2 regions of the Mesorhizobium sp. M0047 genome follow, and region 2 is predicted to be linked to the other one. Evidence: predicted binding sites of a transcription regulator. Region 2 holds the regulator's gene; the other holds the start of a gene.

Region 1 (7,618 bases), on a different contig from region 2:
GAGGCGGCGATTGGCGTATTTCTTGATGATGATCGGATCGTCTTTCGCGGCCATCTACATCCTCCCGGGGACACCGGCGGGCCTCTGAGTAAGCCGCCGATAACGATTGTGCCTTTTTTGAGGATATGCGCAAAAGCCTCACAATTCCAAGCAGTTTGTGCAGTGCGGGATCACTAAATGCTGCATAGCGGCCAAAATATGCTGCGCAGCAATGAGGGAACTGCCGCCCCGGCGAAGCACGACCCGCTTGTGACGCATGGGCGCCATGCCCATTTCCGGTTTGACTTGGATCATGGAAAGGGCAAGAAAAGTCGCCAACAACGCCCAAAAATACGACAGCTCGAAGTCCGGAGAAGAAAATGACCTCTGCCAATTCCATCGTCGTCGCCAGCGCCGCACGCACACCGGTCGGCTCCTTCAACGGCGCCTTCGCCGCCACCCCGGCACATGAGCTCGGTGCCGTCGTCATCAGGGAATTGCTGTCGCGCGCCGGTGTCGAACCAGGCGAGGTCGACGAGGTCATCCTTGGTCAGGTGCTGACCGCGGCGCAGGGTCAGAACCCGGCCCGCCAGGCATCGATCAATGCCGGCCTGCCCAAGGAAACCACGGCCTGGGGCCTCAATCAGGTTTGCGGCTCGGGGCTGCGCGCCATTGCGCTCGGCATGCAGCAGATCGCCGCCGGCGACGCCAAGGTGATCATCGCGGGCGGCCAGGAATCGATGTCGCTTTCGACACATGCCCAGCACCTGCGCGCCGGCGTCAAGATGGGCGACTTCAAGCTGATCGACACCATGATCAAGGACGGGCTGTGGGATGCCTTCAACGGCTATCACATGGGCAACACCGCCGAAAACGTCGCGCGCCAGTTCCAGATCACCCGCGACGACCAGGACCAGTTCGCACTGGCCTCGCAGAACAAGGCCGAGGCCGCGCAGAAGGCCGGCAAATTCAAGGACGAGATCGTCGCCGTCACCATCAAGGGCAAGAAGGGCGACACCATTGTCGACCAGGATGAGTACATCCGTCACGGCGCCACGATCGACGCCATGACCAAGCTGAAGCCGGCTTTCGACAAGGACGGCACGGTAACCGCCGCCAACGCCTCCGGCATCAATGACGGCGCCGCGGGTGCTGTGCTGATGAGCGAAGCGGAAGCAGTGAGGCGCGGCATCACCCCGCTGGCGCGTATCGTGTCCTGGGCAACCGCCGGCGTCGATCCGCAGATCATGGGCACCGGACCTATTCCCGCCTCGCGCAAGGCATTGGAAAAGGCCGGCTGGTCGGTCGGCGATCTGGACCTGATCGAGGCCAACGAAGCCTTTGCGGCGCAAGCCTGCGCCGTCAACAAGGATATGGGCTGGGATCCTTCGATCGTCAACGTCAACGGCGGTGCGATCGCCATCGGTCACCCGATCGGCGCCTCAGGTGCCCGCATCTTCAACACACTGGTCTTCGAGATGCGCCGGCGCGGCGCCAAGAAGGGCCTCGCTACGCTCTGCATCGGCGGCGGCATGGGCGTCGCCATGTGCGTGGAGGCAATCTGAGAAAAAGAGTGAATGGTGAGTGGCAAATGGTGAATGGCGGGTAGCCGTCCGTCTTCGACCATTCACCATTCACTATTGACCATTCACGAAAAACTCTAGGGAGGAGGAACTTCATGACCAAGGTAGCAATCGTCACGGGCGGATCGCGCGGCATCGGCGCGGCGATCTCGATCACATTGAAGAACGCCGGCTATTCGGTTGCCGCCAACTATGCCGGCAATGACGAAGCGGCGGCGAAATTCAAGGCCGAGACCGGCATTCCGGTCTACAAATGGTCGGTCGCCGACTATGACGCCTGCGCCGCCGGCATCAGCCAAGTCGAGGCCGATCTCGGCCCCGTCTCGGTGCTGGTCAACAATGCCGGCATCACCCGTGACGCCATGTTCCACAAGATCACGCGCGAGCAGTGGAAAGAGGTCATCGACACCAATTTGTCGGGCGTCTTCAACATGACGCATCCGCTGTGGAGCGGCATGCGCGACCGTAAGTTCGGCCGTGTCATCACCATCTCCTCGATCAACGGCCAGAAGGGCCAGGCCGGCCAGGTCAACTATTCCGCCGCCAAGGCCGGCGACATCGGTTTCAGCAAAGCTCTGGCTCAAGAGGGGGCGCGCGCGGGCATCACCGTCAATGTCATCTGCCCCGGCTACATCGCCACCGAGATGGTCAAGGCGATCGACGAGAAGGTGCTCAACGAGCGCATCATCCCGCAAATCCCCGTCGGCCGCCTCGGCGAGCCCGAGGAGATCGCGCGCTGCGTCGTTTTCCTGGCTTCCGAAGATGCCGGCTTCATCACCGGCTCGACTATCACAGCCAATGGCGGCCAGTATTTCGCCTGACGACGCGGCGATGCAGGCGGACAGCTCCACGGGCCGGTACGCCGGCCCGTTTTTCGTTGCCGGCCTGATCTTTTCGAGATATCCTCGTCGGTCGCTGACCCAATCCGGCACGCAGAGGTTAACGGCCGGCCGCTGCCCTGTGCGAAACCTGTTCCCAAGCCTGTGGATAATTGGTGGAAAACCTGTCTACAACACTAGGTATTGGGGTGAACAAACCAAGAAAATCATGCCATCGCCGATTCGTCTCCGATTCGTTCTGGCTTTGACCGGAAAGTTAACGATGGCGACCTGAATCGCCAGCCCAATCCTTAACGTTGGTTAGGAAAGATCAACAATTTCATGCCGTTGGGCGAGGGACGCCAAGCCTTCATGATCGCTCATGGGCAAAGGTTAACGTCATAGCCCTCCTAGCATGAAACGGGCCAGTTCGGGGATTCAGCATGTGGTGCGTTCGGTGGTCGCGAAACCCACATGTAGCCGTGAACAAAAGCTGAATCTGCAGGAGTCACTGATTCGTCGCCGATTCGTTCCAGACTCGTTCTATCCGTTAATCCGCAGCCGATTGAGAGCTTGACAAAGACCCCTTCTAGCCGCCGGCGGAACATTCCGCTTTCGCTTCTCGCCCGAAATCCCTATGTGTCCCCTGTCATACGCGCCAGTTGAGGCACGCTCCCGACAACCAGAGGCCAGAAGCCTTATTTCCGGATCAATGAACATCCAGCCGAAACACACTGAGCCACTGATCCTTTCGGGTCGCGACGTGACTGCCGTACTTGGGCCCACCAACACCGGCAAGACCCATCTCGCCATCGAGCGCATGGTGGCACACGAGAGTGGTATCATCGGCCTCCCGCTCAGGCTGCTGGCGCGCGAGGTCTATGCCCGCGTCTGCGAAAAGGTTGGCGCCCACAAGGTCGCGCTGATCACCGGCGAGGAAAAGATCCAGCCGGCGGGCGCGAAATATTCGGTCTGCACCGTTGAGGCCATGCCGCGCGAGACCGATGCCGCCTTTGTCGCCATCGACGAGGTGCAGCTTGCCGGCGACCTCGAACGCGGCCACATCTTCACCGACCGCATCCTGCATCTGCGCGGCCGTCAGGAAACGTTGCTGCTCGGTGCCGCCACCATGCACGGCATTTTGCAGCGCCTGCTGAGAGGCGTCTCTGTGGTGACGCGGCCGAGGCTGTCGCATCTTGCCTATGCCGGCTCCAAGAAACTGACCCGTCTGCCGCGGCGCACGGCGATCGTCGCCTTCTCCGCCGACGAGGTCTACGCCATCGCCGAACTGATCCGCCGGCAGCAAGGCGGTGCCGCAGTTGTGCTCGGCGCGCTCAGCCCACGCACCCGCAACGCCCAGGTGGCGCTGTTCCAGTCGGGCGATGTCGACTATCTCATTGCCACCGACGCCATCGGCATGGGCCTCAACCTCGATCTCGATCACGTCGCTTTCGCCCAGAACCGAAAGTTCGATGGTTATCAGTATCGCAACCTGGCGGCGGCCGAGCTTGGCCAGATCGCCGGCCGCGCCGGTCGGCATCTGCGCGACGGCACCTTTGGCGTAACCGGCCAGGTCGACCCGCTGGACGAGGAACTGATCAAGAAGATCGAAGGCCATGATTTCGATCCGGTGAAGGTGCTGCAATGGCGAACCGCGCGTTTCGACTTCGCCAGCCTCGATGCGCTGAAGCGCTCGATCGAAACCAATGCCCCGGTCGAAGGGCTGACGCGTGCGCTGCCTGCGGTCGACGCGCAGGCGCTTGAATATCTGTCGCGCGACGAAGACATCCGCGCTCTTGCCAGCAATGCCAAACGCGTGGCGCTGCTGTGGGAGGCCTGCGCGCTGCCCGATTACCGCAGGATCGCGCCGGCCCAGCATGCAGACCTCGTTGCTTCGATCTACACGGACCTTGCGCGGCATGGCCATGTCGACGAGAATTACATGGCCGAGCAGGTGCGCCGCGCCGACACCACCGAGGGTGACATCGACACGCTGTCGCATCGCATTGCCCAGATCCGCACCTGGACATTCGTGTCGAACCGGCCCGGTTGGCTGGCCGATCAGGCACACTGGCAGGAAAAGACGCGCGAAATCGAAGACAGATTGTCGGATGCGCTGCATGAGCGGTTGACGAAACGCTTCGTAGACCGCAGGACTTCCGTCCTCATGCGGCGCCTTAGAGAAAATACCATGCCTGAAGCCGAAATTAGTCCTACCGGAACCGTCCTTGTCGAAGGCCACCATGTCGGCGAGTTGCAAGGGTTCCGCTTCACCGCCGACCAGACCGTCGGCGGCGAAGACGCCAAGGCCGTGCGCACCGCCGCCCAAAAGGCGCTGGCCGCCGAGTTCGAGGCGCGCGCCGAGCGCTTCGGCGCTTCAGCCAATGGCGACATCGCGCTTGGCTCGGACGGCACGCTGCGCTGGATCGGCGCGCCGATCGGCACGCTGGTTTCCGGCGAAGACGCGCTGAAGCCGCGGCTGGTGTTGCTGGCCGACGAACAACTGACTGGCCCGGCACGCGACAAGGTCGCCGCGCGTGCCGAGCGGTTCGTCAATTTCCAGATCGAATCGCTGCTGAAGCCGCTGGTCGACCTTAAGAATGCCGACCAGATTTCCGGCATCGGCCGCGGCATCGCCTTCCAGCTGGTCGAGAATTTCGGTCTCATCAACCGCCGCGACATCGCCGAGGAGATGAAGTCGCTCGACCAGGAAGGTCGCGCCGCCCTTCGCCGGCTTGGCGTGCGCTTCGGCGCCTACCATGTCTTCGTGCCGGCGCTGATCAAGCCGGCGCCCGCCGGACTGGTGACGCTTCTCTGGGCGTTGAAAAACGACGGCAAGGACAAGCCCGGATTTGGCGACGTGGTTCACGCGCTCGCTTCCGGCCGCACATCGGTGGTCATCGATCCTGCCTTCGACAAGACCTTCTACAAGTTGGCCGGCTACCGCAATCTCGGCCGCCGCGCTGTGCGCATCGACATCCTGGAACGGCTGGCCGACCTGATCCGCCCCGCGACCAACTGGAAGCCAGGTCTCGGGCAACGCCCGGATGGCGCCTATGACGGACAGTCCTTCATGGTGACGCCGCCCATGATGTCGATCCTCGGCGCCACCGCCGACGACATGGAAGAAATCCTGAAAGGCTTGGGCTACCGCGCCGAGCCGAAGCCGCCGGCCGAGGTGAAGGCGCGGCTCGAAGCACAGGACAATGCCGCGCGCGAAGCTGCCGCTGCCAAGCTGGCGGCGGAAGAGGCGGCACGTGCCGAACAGGCCAAGGCGGCAGAAGCCGCGGCAACTGACGCGGCCGCGGAGGCAGCGATCGAAGGTTCGGAGCCGGCATCGGACGCAGTGGCCGTTTCGGACAAGCCGGCCGAAAGTCCTGCCGAAATCATCGCGGACGCCGCCGCAGAACCTACTGTGCCCGATGTGGCAGAACAGGCGGACACTCCAGTCGAAACCGCGCAGGACGAAGCCGAGATTGTTGCAGAGGCCGCCGAACCTGCGCCGGTTGAACCACAGGCAGCGGTTGAAGCTGCCGAGATTGAAGCCGCACCGGCCGAGCTGACGCCAGATGCCGCGCCCGCAACGGACGCCGCGCCAAACGAACCTGCAGCGGCGGCTGAAGCGGCCGCCAGCAGCGAACCCGCCCCGGAAGCCGAAGCGCCAAAGCCCATACTGTTGTGGCGTCAGGGTCGCTTCGAACAGCGCCCGCGCAACCGCGACGACAGCCGCAGGAACAATCGCCCGCGCAACGGGCAAGGGCGCGGCCGTAGCGATGCGCCTGTGGATGCTGTCGGCGCCCCAGCCGCAGTTCCACCTGGCGATCGTCCGGCCCATGAAGGACGGCGCGAAGGCGCCGGCAAGCCGCGCTTCGACCGTTCGAAGTTCAAGCCCAAGCCACAGGCCGAAGGAGAACAGCGGCGTGACGGCCGCCCCCAAGGCGATCGGTCGGACCGCCGCGAAGGCCGGTCCGACTGGAAGGGCGGCAGGCCGGACGGCAAGGGTGCGCAAGGCAGCAAGCCGGCTTTCCAGCCGAAGCCGCGCGAGGAACGCCCGGTGCGCTTCGATCCTGACTCGCCTTTTGCCAAGCTCGCCGCTCTGCGCGACCAGCTGAAGAAGTAGACCTGGCTCGCCTCGATGGTCGTCGAAGGCCGCCAGCGCATCGACAAATGGCTATTCTTCTCGCGCGCCGTGAAATCACGCTCGCTGGCAGCGAAACTGGTGGTCGCCGGCCGCGTGCGCATCAATCGCGACAAAGCAGCGCAGGCCTCCGATCTGGTCAAGCCCGGCGACGTGCTGACCATCACCCTCGAGCGGCGCATCTTCGTCTGGAAGGTACTTGGCGCCGGTGCTCGACGCGGCCCGGCCGAAGAGGCCCGTACGCTGTACGAAGATATCTCGCCACCGCCCGCGCCGAAGGGCGACGCCCCTCCTGATGCAATTCCGGGGCTGCGCGAGGCCGGTAGCGGCCGCCCGACCAAGAAGGAACGCCGCCAGACCGACCGCTTGCTCGGCGAAGACTGAACTGACATCCAGGAACACGCAGCGGGAATGGGCCGACGACACGCCTGAGGCAGAACTGAACCCGGCAATCAAGACGTTTCGCGGGATGGCTGACTTCCGCCGGGCCTGCCGTCTGGTATTCCATTCCCGAAACACCGGCACCACCCGCAATCGCTACCCTTGCAAGTGGCCGATAAAGGCGTTACCTGACGGAAAAAGCCCAACAAAAATGGGACGTACCGGAGCCGACCGATGACCTATGTCGTGACCGACAATTGCATCAAATGCAAATATATGGACTGCATCGAGGTCTGTCCGGTCGACTGTTTCTACGAAGGCGAGAACATGCTCGTCATCCATCCCGACGAGTGCATCGACTGCGGCGTCTGCGAGCCGGAATGTCCGGCCGACGCGATCAAGCCCGACACCGAGCCGGGGCTCGACAAGTGGCTGCAGATCAACACCGAATATGCCGATAAATGGCCCAACATCACCGCCAAGAAGGAGCCACCGGCCGACGCCAAATCCTTCGACGGCGAGGCCGGCAAGTTCGAGAAATACTTCTCGCCCGAGCCCGGCGAAGGCGATTGACAACACGGCCGCAAAGGCCTGAATTACGCGGGGTAAGGGGCACGTCACATTAACCGCCTTGACAGGCGGCGTTGACCTGTGGCGTTCGCTTATGCAGCAAAACCTTGATTCTTCCGACTTTTTGTGTTACATGAGCCAAATATGCC
Region 2 (7,618 bases):
TTGGCGAGCAGCGCATTCTGGCGCAGGAATTCGGCGCGCTCGCCGCCACCGGCCCAACAGGTGATGCGGGCGCCATCCATGGGTCGCAGCAGCGCCGGGCTTTCAGCCAGCGCCTCTTCTTCGTCGATTGCCAGTGCCTTGTTCATCCCGGTGCGCATAAGCGGGCGCAGGTCGTGGAGGCCGGAAATCGAAATGACGTGGCGTATGCGCCGCGCCACATCGGTCGCCAGGGGCGCGGTCGTCGACACCATCCGGGTGGCGAGATGGCCGCCGGCCGAATGTCCCGTCAGCATCAGCGGCCCGTCGATCATTGCCGCTGCCTTGCCGATAGCCGCGCCGATTTCCCCGACTATACCGGCAATGCGTATGTCCGGGCACAGCGTGTAGGACGGCATCGCCACGGCAAAGCCGCTGCTGACCGCGCCATTGGCGAGGTGCGACCACATGCTCTTGTCGGTCTCCAGCCAGTAACCGCCGTGGAGGATCACCACCAACCCCTTGGGCGCGGCATTGGGAAGGAAAAGATCGAGCCGATTGCGCGGTCCGCCACCATAGGCGATGTCGAGCCGTGCCCGGCCCTCCATTGAGAGCGCATCACGAAATGCTTGCGCCGGCTCCGCCCACGCAGCCGGCCAGCGGTCACTGCCGGCGATGTTCGCGCCGTTGGCATAGGCATCATCCCAATCGACAATGTGACGTTCGAACATCTGCGCCTCCCCCAAAACGTCATCGCTTATGAGCTAGCAATGGCCACCGTCACGCCATGCGTCAATGCTTCAAGGCCAAAACATTTTAGGCTTGAAACAAATTTCGACTGGTGCGATCCTGACAAGACGATCAGCCGACGAAATGGGAGGTCTGCTGTGCTGCCCTGACCCCGTAGATGCTCGTGCTTTCCCGGTGGCATAGTCGAGCTGGCACGATTGGCGGTACGAAAACCTCCCGCGAAAGACAGGAACTTCAAATCCACCACACAGGTCAGGCACATCGCGCACTGGCCAGGCAGCAGACGGGATAGCGGCGACATGCTTGGGCCTTCAGCGCATATCGACACGTTCACGCGCGATCACCTGCCGCCTCCGGAGCAGTGGCCGGATTTCCTGCTCGACGGCTTTGATTATCCCGAACGTCTCAATGCCGGCGTCGAACTGACGGACAGGCTGGTCGAGAGGGGCCTCGGTGACCACACCGCGCTGATCGGCAATGGCCGCCGCCGCACCTACAAGGAACTGTCCGACTGGACGAACAGGCTAGCCCACGCGCTGGTCGAGAACTACGGCGTCAAGCCGGGCAACCGGGTGCTGGTCCGCTCCGCCAACAACCCCGCCATGGTCGCCTGCTGGCTGGCCGCCACCAAGGTCGGCGCCGTGGTCGTCAACACCATGGCGATGCTGCGCGCCGGTGAGCTTGCCAAGATCGTCGACAAGGCGGAAATCACCATCGCGTTGTGTGACACCAGGCTGATGGACGAGATGACAGCCTGCGCCAAGGACAGCGCGTTCCTCAAACAGGTCATCGGCTTCGACGGCACCGCCAACCATGATGCTGAACTCGACCGTGCCGCTCTCGATAAGCCGGTGACGTTCACCGCCGTCGACACCGGCCGCGACGATGTCGCGCTGCTCGGCTTCACCTCGGGCACGACTGGCGTGCCGAAGGCGACGATGCATTTCCACCGCGACCTCCTGATCATCGCCGATGCGTACGCACGCGAAATCCTTCGGGTGACACCGGACGATATCTTTGTCGGCTCGCCGCCGCTGGCCTTCACCTTCGGCCTTGGCGGGCTCGCCATCTTCCCGCTCCGCTTCGGTGCGGCAGCGACACTGTTGGAACAGGCGACGCCGCCCAACATGATACACATCATCGAGACCTATAAGGCGACCGTCTCCTTCACCGCGCCGACCGCCTACCGCGCCATGCTGAAGGCCATGGATGAAGGGGCCGATCTGTCATCGCTGCGTGTCGCCGTTTCGGCTGGCGAAACCTTGCCCGCTCCGGTTTTCGAAGAGTGGACGCAAAAGACCGGCAAGCCTATCCTCGACGGCATCGGCGCCACCGAGATGCTGCACATCTTCATCTCCAACCGCTTTGACGACATGAAGCCGGCGTCGACCGGCAAGCCGGTGGGCGGCTACGAGGCGCGCATCGTCGACGAGGAGATGCGCGAGCTGCCGCGCGGCGCGACCGGCAGGCTGGCGGTGCGCGGACCGACCGGCTGCCGCTACATGGCCGATAACAGGCAGAAGGACTACGTCCGCGACGGCTGGAACCTCACCGGCGACACCTTCACGCAGGACGAAGACGGCTTCTTCCATTTCGCCGCGCGCTCCGACGACATGATCGTCAGCGCCGGCTACAACATTGCCGGACCCGAGGTCGAGGCGGCACTCCTGTCGCACCCGGATGTTGCCGAATGCGCGGTGATCGGCACGGAAGATGCCGAACGCGGCCAGATCGTCGAAGCGCACGTCGTGCTGGTGCAGGGCGTAGCGCCGGACGCATTGACGACCAAGCGCCTGCAGGACCACGTCAAGGCAACGATCGCGCCCTATAAATATCCGCGATCGGTGAAATTTATCGCCGCGCTGCCCAAGACCCAGACCGGCAAGATCCAGCGTTTTCGGCTGCGCACGGAGAAGATCAATTGAGCGAACCCTACGATCCGGCGTCCGAAGGCGCACAGATGTCGTTCAAGGAGAGCATGTCCTACAGCGACTATCTGCACCTGGAGAAAGTGCTGGAGGCCCAGACGCCGCTGTCTTCGGCGCATGACGAGATGCTGTTCATCATCCAGCACCAGACCTCCGAACTGTGGATGAAGCTCGCCCTGCACGAGATTGGCGCTGCGATCCGCTCGATCCGCGCCGATCGCCTCGAGCCAAGCTTCAAGATGCTGTCGCGCGTCGCCCGCATTTTCGAACAGCTCAACAACGCCTGGGATGTGCTGCGCACGATGACGCCCAGCGAATATACCGAGTTCCGCGATGCACTCGGCCAGTCCTCGGGTTTCCAGTCCTGGCAGTATCGCGCCATAGAGTTCATGGCCGGCAACCGCAACCTCGCCATGCTGGGCCCTCACAAGCACCGGCCGGACCTCAGCGGCAAGCTGGAGGCGATCCTGGCGGAGCCGTCGCTCTACGACGAAGCGCTGCTGCTTCTGGCGCGCAACGGATTCGACATCGGCACCGATGCCAGGCGCACGGATTGGCGTGAGACGCGAACCGAGAATGAAGAGGTTCTGGTCGCCTGGCAGACCATCTACCGCGACCCGCAGCGCTACTGGATGTTCTACGAACTGGCCGAGAAGCTGGTCGACTTCGAGGACTATTTCCGCCGCTGGCGCTTCAACCACGTCACCACGGTCGAGCGCATCATCGGCCTGAAACGCGGCACCGGCGGCACGTCGGGTGCTTCGTATCTCAAGAAGATGCTCGAGGTCGTGCTGTTTCCGGAGCTGTGGGCAGTCCGTACCCGGCTTTGACACAATCGAAATGAGAACAGGCACATCGAGGGCGCGCTTGCAGCGGAAAACCTTCGCGAACAACCGAGGACTGACTGACCATGAGTGGAATTCCTGATCTCGCTGCAATCGAAGCGATGGATGCCACGGATCCGCTCCGCGCCATGCGCGATCGTTTCATTCTGCCGGAGGGGGTGATCTATCTCGACGGCAATTCGCTTGGGGCAGCGTCGCATGCCGTTTTCGGCGAGCTGCAGCAGGCGGCCACCGAGGAATGGGCCAAGGATCTCATTCGGGCCTGGAATACAGCCGGATGGTTCGAGATGCCGATCGAACTTGGCGACCAGCTCGGACGCTTGATCGGGGCCGCAGCCGGACAGACTGTTGTCTGCGACACGACGTCGATCAACATCTACAAGGTGCTACATGCCGCGATGGAGATGCGGCCCGGCCGATCGGCCATCGTCGCCGAGGCTGACAGTTTTCCCACCGACCTCTACATCGCCGAAGGCGTTGCCTCGACCCGCGATGGGGTCCTTCTGCGCCTCGCGGGCGTCGACGCGCCAACCATCGAAGAGCTGATCGACGAAAGCGTCGCGGTGGTGCTGGTCAACCACGTCAATTACAAATCGGGTGAACTGCGCGACATGGCGGCGCTGACGCGCATAGCTCATGCGGCCGGAGTGCTGATCGTCTGGGATCTATGCCACACCGCTGGCGCTCTGCCAGTCGAGCTCGATCATGCAAAAGCCGATTTCGCTGTCGGCTGCACCTACAAGTACCTCAACGGCGGTCCAGGTGCGCCAGCCTTCATCTATGCCGCGCAACGCCACCACGGCGCGATCAGCCAGCCGCTCAGCGGCTGGTGGGGGCATGCACGGCCCTTTGCCTTCGAACGAGGCTATGTTGCCGGCACCGGTATCCGCCGCTTTCTGTGCGGCACGCAGCCGGTCCTGTCGATGCGGGCGCTCAAAGGTGCGCTCGCAATCTGGAACGACGTCGACGTGGCGGCATTGCGAAAGAAAAGCGTCGCGCTGACCGAACTGTTCATCCAGCTCGTCGAAGCGAAGTGCGGCGCCTATGGCCTCACGCTGGAGAGCACCCGCGACGCGACCAGGCGCGGCAGCCAGGTGTCGTTCGTTCACGATCATGGCTATCAAATCATGCGGGCGCTGATCGAGCGCGGAGTGATCGGTGACTTCCGCGCGCCGTCAACCATCCGTTTCGGATTTACGCCGCTCTATGTCGGCTACAAGGACGTGTGGCTGGCGGTCGAGGTGCTGGAAGACATTCTGCGAACGGATGCATGGAAGGACCAGCGTTTCGCCGTCAAGGAGGCCGTGACCTGACGCAGTCGTCCCAACTGTTGTCGCATCGTTGCCTCTTGGTCGGATGATGGAGGGACGAATTTCCAGTGCACAAATCCGGTTGCCGCTGCTGGCCAACACTGGCATCAACAAATTAACCAAGGTTGGCATTTTGGCTTCGTTTCGTTCACGGCAGACGAACGCATGGAAGGCTGGAAATGCCCCGTCGCGGATCCATGGGCAGCTCATGCCAAAGCTTGGGCCAACGATGGGCGGCAGCCCATTAACCATAACAATTTCAATGCCGGAAAGCGCCTTGTGACGGCATGCCGTGATCACCCAAGCGCGCTGGCGCGCGCCAAATAATTTCAGCGGCCTTAACAGATTCATTAAACTTTAAACGGTTGCAGAACACAACTGGAACATATAGTGTTTGTTCTGGGTTTGTTTTCTGATTCTGGTTTTAGGTACCCTGGGGGCCGCCATGCTGACACGCAAGCAACACGAACTGCTGATGTTCATTCATGAACGCCTGAAGGAAAGCGGCATTCCGCCATCCTTCGACGAGATGAAGGAGGCGCTCGACCTTGCCTCCAAATCCGGGATTCATCGTTTGATCACGGCACTGGAAGAGCGCGGCTTCATTCGCCGGCTGCCCAACCGGGCACGCGCGTTGGAAGTGCTGCGGCTGCCGGATTCGATCGCGCCCGGCCTCAACGCCGCAAAAAAATTCTCGCCAAGCGTCATCCAAGGCAGTCTTGGTCAGGCCAGCGTCGGCCAGGGCGGCCTTGGCCGGCAGATCAAGCCGGCGTCTTCGCGGATGCCTTCAGCCGGCAATGACGACGACGTGGTCTCCGCCGTGTCGATCCCTGTGATGGGGCGCATCGCCGCCGGTGTGCCGATCGATGCCATCCAGCACCAGACCCATTCGATCTCGGTGCCGCCGGACATGATCATGGGAGGCGAGCACTATGCGCTGGAGGTCAAGGGCGACTCGATGATCGAGGCCGGCATCTTCGACGGCGACACCGTCATCATCCGCAACGCCGATACGGCGAGCCCTGGCGAAATCATCGTGGCGCTGGTGGATGAAGAGGAAGCGACGCTGAAGCGGTTTCGCCGCAAGGGTGCCTCGATTGCTCTCGAAGCCGCCAATCCGGCCTATGAGACACGGATTTTCGGTCCAGACCGGGTCAAGGTGCAAGGCAAGCTTGTCGGCCTGATCCGCCGTTACTGAGGCAGCTGCGGTTTAACGACGGGCTTGTCCGGTCTCTTGAAGGGCGGCAGGCCCCTCGCCTCGCGCGAAAACTTGCGTTGCACGTGCCAAGGCCGGTAGGGCTTACCCACCGCAAAGCTGACCGTTGCCGGCGCAGTCGCCGACTGGCGATCGAAGAAGACGGCAGCACTGCCATTGCGAGCCAGTTGCCGCTTGGTGATGACGAGAACCAGCGGGTTGTGACAAGCGTCATAGGCCGTCGCGTCGTTGATGACGATCAGGTCGGCGAAGCCGCAGGCTTTCCAGGTGTCCTTTCGGTCCTCGACATAGGCAATGATAGCACCGGACGGATGCCTGGCGAGACAAACGCCTGATGTGCAATAGAATGGCGCTCCCGGCGGCATTTCAGCCGCATCCTCGACGTCGAATTGCCCGTCGCCTTCGTCGAACACCTCCGGCGCGATAATGCTTTCGGACGTCAGCGCACGCTTCCAGTTGTCGACGGTGAATTCGTTCGGCCTGGCCCGGCTGACCGCGAGTTCGCCGCCGCCAATCGGCAGCGCCACCAGCCTCGCATCCTCCGAGACCAGCACGTCAGGTACGCGCGTATCCGAGACGGTCAACAGGCCGGCAAGCGCGAAGGGAAGCGCTGCGAGCCGCAACCATGTGGTCGCCATCGTCGCGATGACCAAGGCAATCGTCACCAGCACGACGGATTGCTGCGAAATCAAACCGATTGCGTCGACTGGCGAACGCTCGGAAATCCATCCGGACATCGCGATCATCACCGTCAGGCCTTTGCCCATCAGAAAGAGGGCCGGCCAGTCCAAGCCGAATGGCATCAGCAGCGCGCTGGCGACAGCCAGGAACATTACGACTGTTACGATAGGCATGATGGCCAGGTTGGCGAACAGGCTGAGCGGCGACACACGCTGAAAATGCCAGATGGCAAACAGCGCCGTGGCGCTGCCGGCGATGATGGAGGTCATGGCAAGGCCGGCTGCCGCCAGCAGGAGTTTTCGCGTCAGGAAGCCGGGCAAGGATCGCTTTGGCGGCGGTGGCCTCGCCTTCCCCGCACGATGATCCGCCCAGCCGGCATAGGCACCGACCAGCGCGGCCGTCGCGGCAAACGACATTTGAAAACTCGGGCCGACCACTTCATGCGGCGACACCATGATGACCGCGATCGCCGAGATCGCCAGATTGCGCATCGTCAGTGCTGTCCGATCAAAAAGAACGGCAATCAGCATCACCGCCAGCATGATGAAACTGCGCTCGGCGGCAACGACGACGCCTGAGATGATAAGATAGGCGGCGATCGAGAACAGTGCGGCAGCCGCAGCATACTTCTTGACCGGGCGACGCGCGGAAAAATCCGGAAACAGGGCGAAGGCGCCACGCAGCAAACCCATGATGGTGCCAGCGACCAGCGCCATGTGCAGTCCGGAAATGGAGATGATGTGATAGATGCCGGTACGCCGCATCGCCTCGTTCACGTCATCGGGAATGCCGGCGCGAACGCCGACGATCAGCGCCGCGGCGATCTCGCCTTCGGCGCCACCGACGCTGCCCCTGATGTGATCGGCAATGGCCTCACGGGCTTTTTCGATCCCCGAGGAAAGCCGGGCCGCC

What was found. The regulator LexA, encoded in region 2, represses DNA repair genes until DNA is damaged. The targets are predictions, from matches to a motif close to TGTTCNNNNTGTGTTCNG.
Region 1: NKJ89_RS22665 (helicase-related protein) is a predicted target of LexA. The motif match lies at 2,909-2,926, and genes of this name have one in related genera.

Annotation. Positions count from the first base shown of each region.
Region 1 is NZ_JAMYUW010000026.1:25,331-32,948, reverse strand. It holds gene phaR (polyhydroxyalkanoate synthesis repressor PhaR) at 1-54, opposite strand, end outside; gene NKJ89_RS22675 (acetyl-CoA C-acetyltransferase) at 360-1,544, shown strand; gene phbB (acetoacetyl-CoA reductase) at 1,658-2,383, shown strand; gene NKJ89_RS22665 (helicase-related protein) at 3,093-6,500, shown strand; gene NKJ89_RS22660 (RNA-binding S4 domain-containing protein) at 6,516-6,902, shown strand; gene fdxA (ferredoxin FdxA) at 7,134-7,472, shown strand.
Region 2 is NZ_JAMYUW010000041.1:37,982-45,599, forward strand. It holds gene NKJ89_RS28555 (hormone-sensitive lipase) at 1-707, opposite strand, end outside; gene NKJ89_RS28560 (AMP-binding protein) at 1,026-2,651, shown strand; gene kynA (tryptophan 2,3-dioxygenase) at 2,648-3,484, shown strand; gene kynU (kynureninase) at 3,565-4,812, shown strand; gene lexA (transcriptional repressor LexA) at 5,255-6,007, shown strand; gene NKJ89_RS28580 (ComEC/Rec2 family competence protein) at 6,001-7,618, opposite strand, start outside.